Regions from separate parts of the Acetobacterium wieringae genome, predicted to be linked through region 3. Evidence: riboswitches for the same ligand, from Rfam matches in the RefSeq annotation. Region 3 holds a riboswitch; each other region holds the start of a gene.
The links. A riboswitch is a leader RNA that binds a small molecule or an ion and turns the genes downstream of it on or off. The one in region 3 is predicted to bind cyclic di-GMP.
Positions count from the first base shown of each region.

Region 1: another riboswitch for cyclic di-GMP. It lies ahead of CHL1_RS10235 (glycoside hydrolase family 55 protein); the one in region 3 lies ahead of CHL1_RS05065 (flagellar hook-length control protein FliK).
Region 2: another riboswitch for cyclic di-GMP. It lies ahead of CHL1_RS00870 (type II secretion system protein); the one in region 3 lies ahead of CHL1_RS05065 (flagellar hook-length control protein FliK).

Region 1 is NZ_CP097897.1:2,108,530-2,114,792, reverse strand. It holds gene CHL1_RS10255 (lipopolysaccharide biosynthesis protein) at 1-1,411, shown strand, start outside; gene CHL1_RS10250 (WbqC family protein) at 1,413-2,123, shown strand; gene CHL1_RS18355 (hypothetical protein) at 2,166-2,294, shown strand; gene CHL1_RS10245 (WbqC family protein) at 2,313-3,032, shown strand; gene aat (leucyl/phenylalanyl-tRNA--protein transferase) at 3,055-3,918, opposite strand; cyclic di-GMP riboswitch class I at 4,392-4,467, shown strand; cyclic di-GMP riboswitch class I at 4,532-4,607, shown strand; cyclic di-GMP riboswitch class I at 4,641-4,715, shown strand; gene CHL1_RS10235 (glycoside hydrolase family 55 protein) at 4,728-6,263, shown strand, end outside.
Region 2 is NZ_CP097897.1:175,881-182,143, forward strand. It holds gene CHL1_RS00855 (bifunctional diguanylate cyclase/phosphodiesterase) at 1-660, shown strand, start outside; gene CHL1_RS00860 (GspE/PulE family protein) at 691-2,373, shown strand; gene CHL1_RS00865 (type IV pilus twitching motility protein PilT) at 2,388-3,440, shown strand; cyclic di-GMP riboswitch class I at 3,847-3,950, shown strand; gene CHL1_RS00870 (type II secretion system protein) at 4,125-4,637, shown strand; gene CHL1_RS00875 (hypothetical protein) at 4,977-5,375, shown strand; gene CHL1_RS00880 (prepilin peptidase) at 5,394-6,158, shown strand; gene CHL1_RS00885 (type II secretion system F family protein) at 6,189-6,263, shown strand, end outside.
Region 3 is NZ_CP097897.1:1,031,972-1,038,234, reverse strand. It holds gene CHL1_RS05080 (flagellar hook-basal body complex protein) at 1-1,502, opposite strand, end outside; gene CHL1_RS05075 (TIGR02530 family flagellar biosynthesis protein) at 1,575-1,985, opposite strand; gene CHL1_RS05070 (flagellar hook assembly protein FlgD) at 2,018-2,446, opposite strand; gene CHL1_RS05065 (flagellar hook-length control protein FliK) at 2,460-3,902, opposite strand; cyclic di-GMP riboswitch class I at 4,291-4,375, opposite strand; gene CHL1_RS05060 (Na/Pi cotransporter family protein) at 4,504-6,240, opposite strand.

The DNA of each region.
Region 1 (6,263 bases), 1.1 Mb from region 3:
ATTTATGGAGCGACTGGGAACGCAGGGAATACAGTTCGTTGTCCAAATTGTATTGGCGCGTCTCATATTGCCAGAAGAGTATGGGACAATTGCATTGATTACAATATTCATCTCGTTTGCCAATGTCTTTGTTCAGTATGGGTTTAATACCGCACTTATTCAGAAGCAGGATGCAAATGAAACTGATTTTTCATCTGTGTTTTTTTTAAGTTTAGTGGTTGCGGGGCTATGTTATGCAATCCTGTTCATTTCGGCGCCGCTGATTGCCGATTTTTTTGAGAATCCAATGCTTATACCACTGCTGCGAGTCTTGTCGACCACCTTGTTTCTAGGTGGTTTAAATTCGATTCAAAATGCTGTTGTTGCCAGAAATTTGGAATTTAAAAAATTGTTTTACAGTAGTTTAGGAGCTGTTGTTGGGTCAGGAACTATCGGCATCGTGATGGCTTACAATGGGTTTGGTGCCTGGGCATTGGTAGCCCAGCAACTTACGAATCAATTGATGGTGGCGGGGATTCTTTGGTTTACAGTAAAATGGCGACCGGGGTTTTTATTTTCTCTGGAAAGCTTGAAAGGCCTTTTTTCATTTGGATGGAAATTATTAGTTTCCGCACTTATTAATATGCTTTATAATAATGTTCAAAGCTTGTTCATCGCAAAAATCTATAATCCGGCGATGCTGGGTTATTTTAATCGGGGTCAGCAATTTCCATCATTGATTGTCTCAAATATAAATGGATCAATCCAATCGGTCATGTTTCCTGCCCTGGCCCTTAAACAGGATAATCGACAGCGAGTCAAGGAAATGGTCAGAAGAGCGATTGTGACCAGTGCCTTTTTTATCTTTCCGATGATGGTTGGATTGGCAGTGATTGCCGAACCACTGGTCACAATTCTCTTGACTGATAAATGGTTACCCTGCGTCCCATTCTTGCAGATTTCCTGTGCAGCATTTGCTTTGTTACCAATTCACACTGCTAATCTCCAGGCAATCAATGCCTTGGGCCGAAGTGATATATTTTTAAAACTGGAGATTATTAAAAATGTTGTCAGCTTAACGATTTTAGGAGTCTCACTCGCATATGGTATCTATGCGATTGCTGCCGGGATGTTTTTTAGCAGCGTCGCCTCATCGTTTATCAATGCCTATCCCAATAAGAAGCTATTGGATTACAGTTATGTACAACAATTGAAGGATGTTATGCCATCGCTGTTATTATCTTTGGCAATGGGTGGGATTATCTATTGTTTTTTATGGCTTAATATGAGTCCTTTAATAACCCTGACACTACAGGTAGGTGTCGGAATCTGTATTTATTTTGGAATAGCAAAATTACTTAAATTTGAATGTCTGACATATCTAATGGTCACCGCAAAGGAGATGTTGGACAATCGAAGGAAGCGTGAATAAGATGATCATTGGAATAATGCAACCCTATTTTTTTCCCTACCTGGGATATTTTAGTTTGTTAAAGCAGGTTGATCGGTTTATTTTGTTTGATACGGTTCAGTTTATTCGGCATGGGTGGATTGAAAGAAACCGAATTTTAAAACCGTGCGAAGGAGTCCAATATATTTGCGTACCGCTGGTAAAAGCTTCACACCTTGCAAAAATAAAAGATGTGTCAATCAGAAATAACGAAGACTGGCGAAATCATATCCTTTGCCAATTGAATCACTATAAAAAAAAAGCCCCCTTCTACAAGGAGACCATGGCGGTGGTCGAAAGAGCTTTGGCGATTAATACGGAAAGTATTACTTATTTAAATCATAATACAATGAACTGTGTTTGTGATTATCTGGGGATCAAAAAAAATATAGAGATTTTTTCACAAATGAACCTGGAAATTGAGCCAGCCAATGAACCGGATGAGTGGGCCCTTAATATCTGCAAAAAATTTGGAAATGTGGAGGAATACTGGAATCCGATTGGAGGGCTTTCATTTTTTAATCCTGAAAAATACGAAAAGTCTGGGATAAAAATACATTTTCACTCGGTGAAGATAAAGCGCTATCCCCAACGCCGTCCGGTATTTGAAGAAAAACTTTCAATCATTGATGTGATGATGTTTAATTCACCAACAGAGATAAACAGAATGCTGGATGACTATTCGTTATTTTAGCTGAGAAATCTGAACCGGGTTTTGGCAATGGAGATCCCTTTGATGAGTGATTATCAACAACACATTTTTAATGAGTGCAAAATGAATGCAAGTCACGCAGGCGCAGAATTGCATGATAATTCTTATCAAATTCTCCCAAATTTCCCGGAAAGTAAAAACGAGTCAAAGTAAAAAAAGCGAGGAATCAAAATGGATGTTTCAATCATGCAACCTTATTTATTTCCTTATATTGGATATTTTCAAATGATTAATTGTTCAGATTATTTTGTGATTGCAGATGATGTGCAGTTTATCAGGAAAGGCTGGATCAACAGAAACCGGATTTTATTAAATGGCGAACCTTTACTGATCACATTACCATTAAATCGAGACAGTTCTTTCCTCGACATCAATAAACGGAACTTTGTAATGCAATCTGACCCAAGGGGAAGGCGTGCATTCCTGAATAAAATTGTGAATTCATACCGGAAAGCTCCGGAATTCAAATTGATTTATCCTTTAATTGAAGTGATTGTGAATTTTAGCAATAATAACGTTGCAGAGTTCCTGACGAATAGTATAAAAGAAATTTGTGTATTTCTGGACATTGAAACAGAAATATTAATTGAATCCTCCTTTTTATTATCACCGGAACTAGATTATCAGGATTCAGTTATTTATGTGTGCAAAGAATTGAAGGCAAAACGTTACATAAATTCGATCGGTGGAATGGATTTATATTCAAAACGTAAATTTGCAGAAAATGGTATTGAACTTAAATTTATTAAAACGAGGGAGACATTAGAATACCGACAATTTTATTATCAGTTTGTGCCAAACTTATCGATCATTGATGTGATGATGTTTAATCCCAGGGATCGAATTAAAGCGATGCTAACAGAATATGACCTGGTTGAAGGCCACAATTAGATCATTGCGACATTAAAAGAATTCAAGATATCGGATCGAGGTTATTTTTTACTAAGTGATTTTTGACGGCTTGGCAAAAGTCCCAGTTTTCAAAAAGCTCTTCCCAGTTATTGATAATTGCAGGAACATTGATGCTTTGGTCTAATCGCTTCAGAAACTCGTCACGCTCGATTGTGACGACGCCCATGCTTTTGAGATGATCGGTTGGCCAGGTTCCGCAATCGATCATCGTACAGTTCAATTCTTCCAGTCGAATGGTCAAGGCGATCATGGCAAATTTCGAAGCGTGGTTAACACGTGTAAACATTGAAGAGATATAAAAATATGAGCCGCATGAGAAGCCAAACAATCCGGCCACCAGATTGCCATCTTGCCAAACCTCGATGGAGTGTTTGTAACCTAAATCATGTAAAGTGCAACACGATTTTTTACGGTCAGGGGTGAGCCAGGTGTACGCTTCTCGGGATTCGGTACAGCCATTGATGACATCATCAAACGCTTTGTCCACGGTCAGGTGAAAATGGTTGTGCTTAATTAAACGCCACATGACTTTTGAAATATGAAGATGCTCAGGAAACAAAACACAACGGATCTCTGAAGTCCACCATAAAATTGGCTGATCAACAAGTGATGATGGGTAAATACCATTTTTGAAAGCAAAAATAATTCGTTCAGGGCTTAGATCGCCGCCAACCGCTAATAATTCGCCAGCAGAACCCATCCGGACGCTCTTGTTCGCAGTTGTATGTGGTGGAAAATATAATTCTTTGGTTAAAAAATATGCTTTGCCTTTATACTGGATATGTTTTATATAAAATGCCTTGAGAGTACCATTGAACAATCGTGCATCCATTTTAATCAGTTGTGATTTGAAATTTTTAAACATAATTTAGCGCCTCCCGATACAAAGTTTCGTGTAAAAAAAGACTGATTGGGTACATTTATTTATTACCCAAAAATGTGATTTATCTGCGTTAAGTTAAAAAAATAAAATGAGTTGCATCACAAACTACCGATTTCTGAAATCAAAAATATCTGACAATTAAGCCATTTTGGCAAGAATAGCAATTGATCCGAAGAGATACCATATCTTGGAACAGAATATTTCTGGCATCAACATATAGCGCATGTGACGGTTTTGAAGCTCTGGCAAAAACAAATTTTAAAAAAGTTAAACAAGGCATTGACTAGTATCCAAAAATGTGATATAGTGAGCCCAAGAAAAGCAAATATTTTAATATTCGAATATTTGCTCAGTTAAGAGATTGTATGTAAGTGCGATTCAAAAAATGGAACGTATAAAACAATACTTAACAAATCAATTTGATTTGGGGAGTTGTTTAAGGTGCCGTTTATTTTCTACGATAAAAGCAAATTTGGTGAAAGTCAGAGACGCAAAGCTAAAGGGCCTGTAAAATGGCAGCCAGCTACCGAAAGGAAGGTAACATACTCAAAAAAAGCGATTACAAAATTTTAATATTGATCGTGGAATCACTTTCCAACGATAAAGGCAAACCTGTTGAAAAATAGGGACGCAAAGCTAAAGGGCCTGTAAAATGGCAGCCAGTTACCGAAAGGGAAGTTTTTTATTTGCAATTCATCGTTATTCAACGAAAAAGGCAAACTAACTGAAAAGTTGGGACGCAAAGCTAAGGGCCTGTAAAATGGCAGCCGGCTACCGAAAGGAATACCATCATGAAAAAAATATCTGTTTTTTTAGTCACATTATTTGTGTTATTTAGTGTTATGCCAATAAATTCGGCATTTGCAGCCAGAGTCAGACCTCCTAAAAAACCTGTCACAGTTACACAACCCGTAGTGACCGAACCCGTGGTGACCGAACCCGTGGTGACCGAACCCGTAGTGACTGAACCCGTAGTGACTGAACCCGTAGTGACTGAACCCGTAGTGACTGAACCCGTAGTGACTGAACCAGTTGTCACACCACCAACAACACCAGTGAATCAGGGAGTCAGTGTCAAAGATTTTGGCGCAAAAGGGGATGGCATCACCAATGATACGGCAGCGATTCAAAATGCCATTAATGATGCCAGCAGTAAAAACGTTACCTTGACAGTTCCGGCAGGAACCTATGTGGTTACCAGTCAACTGGAAGTCAAGAACAATACCAGAATCAGCGGTTATGGTGCCACTTTATATATGGCGCCACAGCCGTCGGCCGTAGCAAATATTTTATGGTCGAATCCGGATGCTTATATCTCAAACGTAACCCTTGAAGGGTTGACATTACAATCCCAGAACACCATCGCTGGAGCCGACTATTATGCCAACAGCATGATCAGCAATGTACAGGGAATGTTTTTCCAGGGCATCAGCAATCTGACGATCAAAGATGTTTCGATGGACAGTATGTATGTGGGCCTGAAAATGGGACAATCCGGAAGCAGCCGCAACCAGGGAGTCACCGTCAGCAATCTTAAAATTGATAAAACCGGGATGCCCATTCAGATTTCCGGAACTAACAACTTAACCATGACCGACAGTATTCTTAACGCCAATGATGGCGGAACAAAATGGCTTCATGCAGCTTATATTCGCGGCGATAACAGCAATTTCCTGTTTCGAAACGTCGAGTTCAATAATGCCCCTGGTGGCGGTATTGCTGTAGCTGGTAATGAAAAATTCCCAACCCCACCGGATCACATCGTCTTTGAAAATTGTCGTGTCAAGAACAGCGTTGTCGGGATGCACATCAATACTGGTGCCAATAACGTCACAGTTAAAGGCTTAACCATCACTGGCAGCGGTCTGGGATTCAAAATTGCTGATGCCAACAGCTTAACCATCAGCGATGTCAACATCAGTGGTGCCAAGCCAACAACCACCGATATTGGCGCATTCAGCATCGGCAACAGCTATCAGGCAAGTATTAGCAATGTTACCGTTGACTCAACCGGGATGGCCGGTGCACTGTACTGGTTTATCGGAGAAGTGAAGGATACCACGATCTCTGGAATGAACGTTACAAATGTCAATAAAATTCCGTTAATCAGTGCCAGCAGCACTTCCAAGACAACCAATGTCGTGGTTGAAAACTCCAGCTTCCAGTACAGCAGTATCGACAAATACGGTATCGGATTCAGAGGTGTGGGATCACAGGCCGTGCTGCGAAACAATACCTTTACCAATAGCGGCGCATCCTACTCTTACCTGATTTATAATCCCGAAGGAACCCAGATTCAAGTATCTGATAATTCTTACAGCGGATTC
Region 2 (6,263 bases), 860 kb from region 3:
GGTTGTGAAGCCCTGGTACGCTGGCGAAACCCCCACAAAGGGCTGATCTCACCCGGGGAGTTTATTCCCATTTTTGAACAAACCGGGTTTATTAAAAAGCTGGATATGTTTATGCTGGAAGAAGTATGTCGCATTCTGAAACGCTGGGAAACAGACGGTTATCCGGAAATTTCCATTTCTGTTAATCTTTCCCGTAAGAATCTTAAACAGAGCGATTTTGTTGAACGGGTTTTAAACATTACCAATCAGTATCGGATCAAGCGCAGCAATCTGGAAATCGAGCTGACCGAATCCAGCATCTTTGAAAATGTTGATCGAATGATTGAGATCGGCGAAGCTTTTCGTCTTTACGGTTTTAAAATGGCCATGGATGATTTTGGCTCCGGTTACTCCTCCATCAATCTGCTGGGTAATTTACCCCTGGATGTCATTAAAATGGATCAGGGTTTTTTCAACAGTCATCTCAAGCGGGAGCAGAATCTGATTGTGGTGGAGTCTGTCATTAAGATGATAAAAAAACTGGGGATGACGGTGGTGGCCGAAGGGATTGAAACCGAAGCCGAGGTCGATCTGCTGCGGTCTTTGGGCTGCGATATTATCCAGGGCTATTATTTTGGCAAGCCGATGACGGTTTTTGAATTTGAAGAACAGATTTTTTAAAATGCCAGAAGGTATTGGAAAAGGAAGATAATGGAAACTAAGAACATTCGTATTGGTGATATCTTAATTAACGCCGGCTTTATCCGGGAAGAACAGCTTCAGGAAGCCCTGGCCTACCAGAAGGTCGATAAAAGCAAGCGACTGGGAGCGATCCTGGTTGAATATGGTTATGTCACCGAGGATCAGCTGCTGACGGCTCTGTCCAAACGGCTGAATGTACTGGTGCTGGATTTAAATGATACTCCCATCGATCTGGAAGCCGCCGCAAAAATTCCCCAGAATATTGCCTTTAAATATACCCTGATTCCCATTGGCGAAGAAAATAACCACCTGGTGGTGGCCATGAATGATCCCCTCGATTTTTATGCCATTGAGGATCTGCGGCTGATTACCAATATGAACATCGATGTGGTGCTGGCCACCCGGGAAGTGATTCTCGAGACCATCCGCAAAACCTATACCGAAATTGAAGCCAAAAAAGCTGCCAAAGCTGCCAACAAAACCGTCGAGGGCAGCAGCCTGTCTTTTGTTGAGGATATCCTCACCAATGAGGGCGACGCCCCGATTGTCAATCTGGTTAATTCGGTCTTGTTAAAAGGCCATAATGCCGGGGCCAGTGACATTCATATTGAGCCCTTTGAAAAAGAAACCATTATCCGGTTGCGGATCGATGGCCTGATTGTTGATTATTTGACCCTGGCCAATAATCTTCATCAGTCGCTGATTGCCCGAATCAAGATTCTTTCCAATTTGGATATTGCCGAGCGCCGGGTACCCCAGGATGGCCATTTCCGGATCCGCATCGATGGGGTTGAAATGAATGTCCGCAGCTCCAGTATTCCCACCGTCTACGGCGAAAAAATGGTCATGCGGTTTTTAAGCATGAACGTCCCCCTGGATCATGCCGGTCAATTCGGGATGAACGATGGGGATTATCAGAAAATCCTCCAGATGCTGCAAAGCCCCCATGGGGTGGTCTATATTACCGGCCCCACCGGTAGTGGCAAAACCACCACCCTTTATATGATTTTGGAAATGCTCAGTCAGCGAAATGTCAATATTGCCACCATCGAAGATCCGGTGGAACGAAACCTGCCCAAGATCAATCAGACCCAGGTCAATATTCTGGCCGGGCTGACCTTTGATGTGGGACTCCGCTCGATCCTGCGGCAGGACCCTGACATTATCATGGTCGGTGAAACTCGGGACACCGAAACCGCCTCGATTGCTGTCCGTTCGGCCATTACCGGCCATCTGGTGCTGTCCACCCTCCATACCAACGACGCCGTGTCGGCGGTAGTTCGGCTCCAGGACATGGGCGTCGAACCCTATCTGGTGGCCAACTCCCTGACCGGGGTGGTGGCCCAACGATTGGTCAAGAAAATCTGTCCCAATTGTCGGGAAGCCTATGTTGCTTCAGAAATTGAAAGAGAGCTGCTGGGAGAACCCCGGCTCACCACCCTCTACCGGGGCCGGGGCTGCCATATTTGTAATAATACCGGCTATAAAGGCAGAACTGCCATCCATGAAATTTTGGCGATTGATAAAACCATCCGCAATCTGATTTCCCGAAAAGAACCGATTGAGGATATTTATAACTATGTGGAACAAACTGGTAAGCTGATTCCGCTTAGAAAAAGTGTTGCCAATCTGACCATCCGAGGAATCACCTCAATGGAAGAATTTCTTAAATTATCATACTATGTAGAATAAGGAGGAGCCTGAGAATGCGTTTTTTAGATCTGGTCAACTATGGTCGCCGCAACGATTGTTCAGACATTCATTTATCCCGGGACCTGCCCCCGGTTTTTAGAAAAAACGGTCGCCTCTATCAGAGCGATTTTGAGCACAACCCGCAGCTGATCGAACAGCTGATTTTCAGCATTCTGACCCCGGCGGAGCGCAAAAAGCTGGAAGATGGAAGTGACCTGGATTTTTGCCATGTTACCCCGGAAGGGCTGCGGCAACGGGTCAACATCTATAAACAGCAGGGCAGCTATGCCGCCGCCATCCGCCTCCTTAACGATACCATCCCCAGCTTTGAGGAACTCAAGCTGCCACCGATTATCCGCAAGCTGGCATCGGAGCCCCGGGGCCTGATTCTGATTACCGGGCCCACTGGCAGCGGGAAATCCACCACCCTGGCTTCGATGATTGACTATATCAATGTCAACCGGGCGGTTCATATCTTAACCATAGAAGATCCGGTGGAGTATAAGCATACCCACAAGCACAGCATTGTTCATCAGCGGGAAATCGGGGTCGATGCCAACTCCTTTGCCGCCGCTTTGCGCTCGTCCCTGCGGGAAGACCCGGATGTTATTCTGGTGGGCGAAATGCGGGACTACGAAACGGTATCGGCCGCCGTCACCGCGGCCGAAACCGGCCATCTGGTGCTGTCGACCCTCCATACCATCGGCGCTGCCAATACCATCGACCGGATCATTGATGTCTTCTCCCCCCACAGCCAGCAGCAGATCCGCACCCAGCTGTCCAGCATTTTAAAAGGGGTTGTCACCCAGCAGCTGGTGCCCCTGGCCGATGGTTCTGGTCGGATGGCCGCTCTGGAAGTCCTAATCGGTACCGATGCGGTGCTGAACTTGATCCGTGAAAATAAAACCCACCAGCTGGCCTCGGTGATGCAAACCGGTGGCCGCGATGGCATGAAAACCCTCAATGCGGACCTGGCCATGCTGGTTCGGGATCAGAAAATCAGCTACGAGGTCGGCCTTGAGTGGGCCAGTGATAAGCAGGAGTTTAATCAGTATTTTGGACGATAGCCGGGCCATTACGATAACTTGGGCATCAAATGCGTAGGGGCGGCTATCAACCGCCCGAACAAAGTTATGTTGCAGCCAAACTCAAGTTTACTCGACGATATTACCAAAAGCACAATAGCTGTATATGCATTCCCCGCAATTCCTTTACAAAAGAACGGTTTATAAACGCTGTAATTCAGGGTGGGTTGCTAAAAAAACAGATGTAAGTCTAAGACGCAAAGCTTCAAGGTCGACGTTATGATGGTGGTTGAAACGCCAGCAAATAGGACAGCAGTTGTTAGTGTTGGATTTTTTTTATGCCTGTTAAGAGTCCCTTTATGCAGAGACTGGGGTAAGAATTGTCACAAATTTGTAAACTTTAACTTGACTTTTTAATGGGTATCAACTAAGATTAAACCTAAGTAAAATCAGAAAAAGGCAAAACAGGGGAAACCCTGGGACGCAAAGCTACAGGGTCTACAGCCGTGGTTAGTCCAATTAACCGCCACGCTACGACAGCCAGCTGCCGCACGGTATCAGTGCGGTTTTTTTTGAGCCCAAAATTGACAATAGGGGAGCAGGATTAAGGCAAAAAACAAGAGAGTGTGAGATAATCATTCTTAGCTGATAACAAGTATCGTATAGAAGTCATCGCCGGCGCAGATGATCATATAAAGCAAAAACGAAGTGTAAGGAGAAATGCAAATGGAGTTAATTAACAAGATACGGAAAAGCAGAAAAGGGTTTACCCTAGTGGAAATTATTGTGGTATTGGTGATTTTGGCGATCTTGGCGGCATTTACGATTCCGGCAATGTTGGGATTTGTGAATGATGCAAAGAAAAAAGCGGCAATAGCGGAACAGCGGGAGATTTACGTGGCAGCACAGGCAATCGCTACAGAGCATTTTGCAAAAGAAGGTTTGAAGGCGGGTGGAACTGCATTGGGTATGACTATAACGAGCGATTTACCTGTAGAATCAGAAGCTACTAATCTTGGTTCAGCGGCTGTTAGCGCTTCTGGGGCAACTGGCGTTGCTTTAGAATTGAAAAACTACTTAAATGGCGATATAGTTGCGAACACAACTGGAACTGGTGCTACAACAAATAATTCAACATGGACTGTCAAAGTTGATGCGAATGGACGTGTTTCAGAAGTTACATACACAAAAGATGGTGTAACGTTAGATCCACTAAAACCAAGTTCCGCTGTTAAATAAATTTAACGTGAGTCCTATGCGCCATAGGATATTTTCTCTCCCTCCCAGGCGCAAGCCCGTCATCGGGTTTGCGGGGGATGGGGAGATTTTTTATTTGTGATTTCCGGCTTAAGAGATTTCAAGCCAGTCATTGACTTGCTTAAAAAGAGTTATAACCGAACGGCACTAACAGCATCGTCAATTGGTGAGTTCTTTACCAACTCCCGCTAAAAAAGCCAAATTTTTACATTCCTTTAAGCCAATCCGGCGGATCACATGGTAAAATTAACCAACGTTTTGTCGTCAATCATCGCTGTCAAATTTTACGATTGGCAGCTTCACATCTCCGGGAGGTAAACCGTGAACCCAATTGCCAAATATCAGTTTCCTCCTGCCAAAAACGAGCTGGTTGCCTTTGATCGGGGGTTTCCCCTGGCGGCGGTCAGCATCCTGTTTTTTGTGGTGGTGATTATTGCGGGTTTGGTGCTGAGTAGCCAGCACAGCACTGATGCCGCCAATGCCCGGCTGGTCTATCTGGCCGCCCAGGCCAGAGCCATTGAGTCGGCGGCGACTGGTCACTACCAGGTGCCGGTGCAGGCTGATCTGCTTGATTATATTGGCGTTGAGGTCAATCAGGATGCGATCATCACCGTAGTCGATGAAAACCGGGATGCCACCATTGATCATATTATCTATCGCCGGGGCGGTCGGGTCACCAGCTATGCTCCCGGAAACCTCGAAGTTACTAAAGAAAATTAATGCGAAAGGAAAACGCCGATGGTTTTACTGATTCAATTTATTCTTTATCTCTATATTTTTGTCATCGGCATCGTTATCGGTAGTTTTCTTAACGTCGTCATTTACCGCTTACCCCGGGAGGTTTCAGTGGCCAAAGGTCGCTCCTTTTGCCCGAATTGTAATGCTCCAATCAAGGGCTATCACAATATTCCGGTCTTTAGCTATCTCTGGCTGCGGGGTAAATGTGCCGATTGTGGCGGGCCTATATCCATCCGCTATCCCCTGGTGGAACTGTTTAGCGGGCTGCTGGCAGTGCTGGTTTTTGCGGTCTACGGTTTTTCCTTTGCGTGGCTGGTGGTGTTTTCCGCCGGGGCGATTTTAATCTGCATTACGATGATCGACTTTGATACCATGACCATCCCCAATGGTTTGATTATCGCCCTGATGGCCCCGGCGTTACTCAGTTTTTTTGTTTTCCCGCAGGTTGGGCTCTTGTCCCGGGTCATTGGCATCTTTATCATCAGTCTGCCAATGTTGGCGCTGGCACTCTTTATCCCTGACGCCTTTGGTGGCGGTGACATCAAGTTGATGGCGGTGGCCGGCTTTATGCTGGGCTGGGGCAACACGCTGCTGGCGGCCTTTATTGGTGTCGTCCTGGGTGGGGTGGTGGCCGTTTATCTGCTGGTTAAAAAAACGGCCGACAAACATATGGCCTTCGGCCCTTATTTATCCATTGGTATTATGACAGCATTATTATTTGGTGATATAATAATAGGATGGTATCTTAATCTGTTTGGGTTATAATAACAAATTTTAGTCAATTTCGGAGGGGCTATGCCTGTTTATAAATATACAGCCAAAAATTTACAGTCCCAGCGTATCAAGGGCACCATGGAAGCCGCATCGCCG
Region 3 (6,263 bases):
TATCGTTTCAGGTTAATCAATTCTTCCAGAATAGAATCCGAAACAGTGATAATCCGGGAATTTGCCTGAAAACCACGTTGGGCAACAATCATGTCGGTAAATTCCTGAGATAAGTCAACATTTGACATTTCCAGGTTGGCAGATTCGGTGCCACCGGTGCCATTGGTTCCAGCTTTGGTCGCAACCGGCGTTCCAGAGTTGGCGGATTCCATAAAGTAGCCATTCCCATCTTGCAGTAAACCATCGTTGTTAGCGAATTTTCCAAGTGCCAGGTAGCCCAAGGTTACGGGTTTATCACTTCCGGCTTCGATTTTTCCGACTAACGTATTTTCTATCGGATTTGTATCCAAATTTTGGACAATCGTGTCAAATGCTGTTGGATCTACATTTAAAGTAACTGTGCCACCCGTTGTACTTGTAAGTACGACACTGCTATCTGTTGTCGGATCAAATTCAATGTCCGTACCTTGGGGTGTTCTTAGGTATTCTGTTACACCTCCCTGGTTTTTAACCGTTGCTACTACTGAAGTAAAACCATCTAAAGCGATTGTTCCAATATCCACACCGCTTTCTAAATCTGCAGCAGCCGATACTAGTTTTGTTGTATCAATTTTAAGTCCAGGCAGATTTGCAAACGTTAAAATCCCACTTGAAGATAACGTTCCTGTCAAGTCTCCTGTTATTGGAGTTGTTTCGTCTTTAAGTGTAAGGTTTGCTGGATCCAGTGTGTACACATTACCAGTTTTCGTCAATGTCAATGTTCCAACAACATCTGCGGTTGGCTCAATTGAAAGAGCTGCTATTTCAGTACTGGCAGCATCGATATTCACCATCTCTCCAACTGCCAGTTGAACATTACCTGTATAATTGGAGTCCGTCGGAAGCGTCATTCCATTTAACCACGTATTTCCTGTCGCTTTCGTAAATTCTGGATCCCCAGCTTTGATCCCGGTAATCTCGCCCGATTTACCAATGGTGATACCGGTATATTTAGCCAGTTCTGCTGGTGGAACGTTAATTGCCTGAAGGTCATCAATTGCCAAAGTTCCATTGGCATCAAGAACAGGATTGTTATCCACATCCAGTGGTATCCCCATAACCTTGCTACCAGCACCATCGGTTAGATTTCCCAAGGCATCAAATTTTAAATTACCAACCCGGGTATAGCGGTTTGCTCCGGCCTCCGGTTGTACAACCAGGTAGCCTTCACCGGCAATATAGACATCCAGGGCTCGACCGGTGCTGGCTCCAGAGGAAATAGTATTGAGCATATCAATGCTGGCAACCTTGGCACCATAACCCAACTGGCTGGCATTGGTCCCGCCAGTCGTGTTGGTTGCCTCAGTAGCGGTTGATAAATTCTGATAAAGCACATCACTGAAGACCACTCGACTGGCTTTAAAGCCGTAAGTATTAACATTGGCAATATTGTTACCAATTACATTTAATTTGGTCTGGTGGGCTGCCATCCCGGAAATTCCTGAGTATAAAGATCTGATCATTTTTGATTCCTTTCTGTGCCGTTCGAAGCTTATCTGTCGGTCAAAGCTTCCAGTCTCCTCATCGAGGTCCAACTATATAAACACGGCACCATCAATATCATTGAATAGTTTATTTTTCATTTCGTTTTTGTCCATTACGGTAATAACTCGTTTATCTGCCGCATTGACGATAAATGCTGAATTATCCATCATAATTAAGGCATTGCCAATCCCTTTTTCCTGAGCTTTGTCACAGGCATCTCCCAACTTTTCCAAATCACTGTCAGACACTTCAATATTACGCTGTTCTTTTCTGATACTGGCGTGTTTGGTAAATGTGACACTGTTTTTTATTTGTTGATCGAGAAGCTCACGAAAGCTATTTTCGCTTTTTTCCGGATTCGTGACTTTTGAGGCCTGATTTGTGGGATTGGTTATTTTTTCGGTTTGTCGAATGATGGCATCATTTAACCGATAAAAATTTCCATTGATTCTGTCCGCCATTGGATCACCTCTTCTTAAACACTAAATGTCAATTATTCTGATTTCGCCTGGGCCACTTCCATAATACTGCTCATCGGGTAAGACACACCATTCACAATCACCTGAGCGTCACCATTATATAAATTGACACCTTCTACTGTCCCGGCAACAACATGAAGCGAACCATCTGAAGCGTTTTCTGCCAGCGTAATCTCTTTTCCAATCAAGCTCATGGAATAGACTGTCTTGGTCATTTCATTCAGTTCAGTCAAGGCCTGCACCATCGAAAACTGGGCCATCTGGGTTGTATATTGCGAAGTGTCTGCGGTATTATTCATATCCTGATTCTGCAACTGGGCCACCATCAACTTGAGAAAATCATCCATATCCATCGATGTGCCGGTTTTCTTTGTCGAAGTAGCTGTTGTTGCTGATGTCGTTGCTGCAGTACTTAAATAATTATTAATACTATCAATCGCCATTATATTTTCCTCCTTAAATCAAGTAATTCACACGGTGGTTGGTATAGTTCTGGAGATTCTGGGGAATTAATACCGGTTCGTCTTCATCACCATTTGTTGTGATGCTGTTTAATACCCCGCTGTTTTTAATAAACCGTTCTCTTAACAGAGCCTGATTTTGATTTTGATTGGGATCAGAACCATTGTTCATCATAAATGCTGCGTTCTGACTATCGCCACTTTGTTCTACCGGGGTATTTAAGTGCACCGTTTCCACTTGAACATTCTGAAGCGCCAAACCTCTAACCAATTGATTAATTTGTTTTCCCAACAGTTTTTGGGTTTCCTGGCTGACAGCCATAATATCAATGATCAGTTTTCCCTGATCGTAACTCAATTTGACATCAATATCGCCTAAATTATCTGGTGACAGGGTCATTTGAAATACCATGGGCTTGTTGGGTTCGAAATTCTGAAGAATTTTCTGCTGAACCTGCTGAGCGACCTCTGTTTTGGTCGTTACTTGAACTTCTGCGCTTTTGTTTGAATTAACCCCGGCCATATTAATTTCCTGAACACCATTTTCACCCAAACTCTGTTTTTCTGTTTGATTGATCTGGTTGGTTTGAACATCGATTTTAAATTGATCGGCCTCAGATTCTTCCGTTAAAACAGGTTTGTTTGCTCCATCAACCGCAATTTCAGATTTGTTTTCCAACGGTTGATTACCCTGTAGTTGTTGGCTTTCATCAACGGTCTGTAAATCAGAACCATCGACTTTGATTGACTGGCTAACCAATTCCTGATCCGGGTTGCGTCTATTGGTTGTAACATCAACTAAATCCAACTCAGACCCAACGGTTTTTTGCAACTCCGGTTCGCCTTTAATTTCGAAAACCGTTCCATCATTCAAACGTTCACTGTTTTGCACCACTACCGGTGTGACTTCTTCCCTGATTTCTTCAAACGGTAACATACCTTCTAACGCAGGTGACAGTAATGGCTGACTACTCTCCGTTGTCACGGTGAGCATTTGCCCCTGTTCACCCATAGCTTCCGGCTCTTCAACTCCTTGAATACCTAATTTCAGGTTAAGCCTTGTCAGCGCTGTTTCGATACCTCCCTGAAAACTCTGGATAGCCATTAACTGTGTTGAATCCAGTGTTGATAAAGAACTTGTTCCCCGTTCTTCATCGCTTTTTTGCTCCGCAATCTTTGGTTCTTCAACTTGATCATCAACAGTCGTGACTTCACCATCTTTTACCAATGTTTGATCGCTTTGCCGTCGATTGTTTTCCGCAATCGATTTGGCTTCCCGCTGATTCTTTCGAACCTTCTCCGCATGATGATCCGCATGGTTGATCGTCTGTTTTGACTGATCCAGCAAATCCTTAAATTGGGCGCTTTTTTCATGTCCGCTTGTCTGACTGGTGGATGGATTTTCTGATTGTCCACTCATCCCTCTCAATCCTGCCATTGTCGACCTTCCTGTCGCTTGAAACTCTAAATTCATTGCCTACCTCCCTTCGTAAATTTGATTATTACCGATACACAATCATACCGCTAACATGATCGAACAATTCAAATTGTTCGTTTATTATAACAGCCGAAACGGCTGTGATAATCATATGTATACTATATAAGCCAAAATAACCGCAGTAAACATCTAAATCACAAATTAAATTGGATCTTAAGAAAACTCCTATTTTAAATAACAATTATTCCCGCTAAAAGAATCTTTCCTGAAAAACAAACCGGCCATTATTATATAACAGTCAAGGAAAACCCTGCAACTCATTTTATGGTTAATTTCTGACAAAAAAAGCAGCGACAATACCGCTGCTCATTATGGTTATAACCATCTTAATTGCAACTGGCTGTCATGTACCATTGTATTTAGACCCTGTAGTTTTGCGTCCTTACTTTTCAATAAGTATGCCAATATTAGGTTGTTATAATATTACGATATAATCCTCTCATTGTCAATGAAAATATTACTTTTCTTAAGGTAAATTTCTTGTAAATACCTCTATTTAGCTGTATTTATCTATGTTACGACCCTATCTGGTTGGTTGTATTTATTGCTGACTATCTTCCATTTCATTGTCATAATCATCTTTGGCAATCAACCCCTGATGCAGTTTTAAGCCCAAAATACCCTGGGCAATGTTCGAGGCATGATCACCAACCCGTTCAATATTGGTCAACAGATCCAGAAAAATGACTCCGGCATAAGGATTGCAGATTCCCTCGTTAAGGCGACGGATGTGGTCATCCTTTAAGCTTTCTGTCATTTCATCAATTTCTTCTTCTTCATCAAGAATTTTATAGCATAAGCTTGACTCTTCTGTTTCCATTAATTCTACCATATCCCTGAGGGTGTTGGAAGTCAAACTGATTAAATTTAACACTTCCTGATTGGCAATATCACTAAAGATGATTTTGTTAGTCGCCCGCATTTCAGCCAGCTCCCCGATATTCATGGCATGATCGCCAATTCGCTCCAGATCATGGCTCCCTTTCATGACAAAGGCCAGGCGGTCATTTTCTTCTTCTGACATATTTTCGTTTGAAAGCTTAACCGAGTATTCCACGATGCCCTGTTGAAATTCATCAATGCGTTCTTCCCGCTTGATTATTTCTTCAACCAGCTTTTCATTCCCATCCATGATGGATTCACAGGCAATTTTAAAATTCTTAAAACTCATTTCGGCCAGGCGATTTGTTTCTTTGACAACCTGACCTAAAGCAACGGAAGGATTATTGAGCAATCGATCATCCAATTGCAATCCTTTTTCTTCTTCTTTCTCCGGATAGATCCGATCCAGAAAGGTGACAAAATAACCAATCAGGGGAAATAACACAATGGTGTTGGCTACATTAAAAAAGGTATGCGCCATGGCAATTTGTCTTGCCACATTAGGAACCACCTCACCACTGCTACTGATAAATACGCCGGAAATACCGACAATGAATTCATAAATGGGATTAGTCGCCATGATGCTGTCCATTCCGACCAACAGGATCATCACCCAGATAGCTCCAAATACATTAACAAACAGGTGGATAAAGGCCGCTTTTTTTGCAGCTGTGGAGGTACCAATGCAGGAAATCAGAGCGGTCACACAGGTTCCAATATTGGTACCTATTAAAATGGGAATACAGATTTGGATCGCACCGGTTCCGCCAATACTGGCAAATACCCCTGACAAAGCCAGTGCCTGGAGCAAACCAATGGAGGCACTACTGCTTTGTATGATACCAGTGATCAGGGTTCCGATCAGAACTCCCAGTAGTGGATTCTTTCCATAGGTTGACAACAGATAAATGAAATCCTCACTCTCCCGGAGTGGCTCCATTGCCGTTGACATCGCAGCGATACCAAAGAATAAGATCCCAAAACCAAGCATGATACTGCCCCAATCCCGATTTTTTTTGCGGGAACTGAACAGCGTTATCAGGGCACCAAAGCCGATAAAAACGGGTGCGAGTTCCGTCACATTAAAAGCAATTAATTGAGCAGTAACTGTTGTTCCAATATTGGCACCGAGAATAACCCCAGCCGCCTGGGTAAGTGTCATCAATGCAGCATTGACAAAACCAACCACCATCACTGTTGTGGTGCTGGAACTCTGAACAATCATTGTGACAACGGTTCCCACCAGTATCGCTTTGACCTTATTATTGGTCAAAACTTCCAGTAGTTTTTTCATTTTTGTTCCGGCCACCGTTTTTAAGCCTTCGCTCATCATGTGCATCCCAAAAACAAATAACCCTAAACCTCCGAAAAGGCCAATCAGCATTTCTAACGTCATTATTTCCTCCAAAATAATCATTG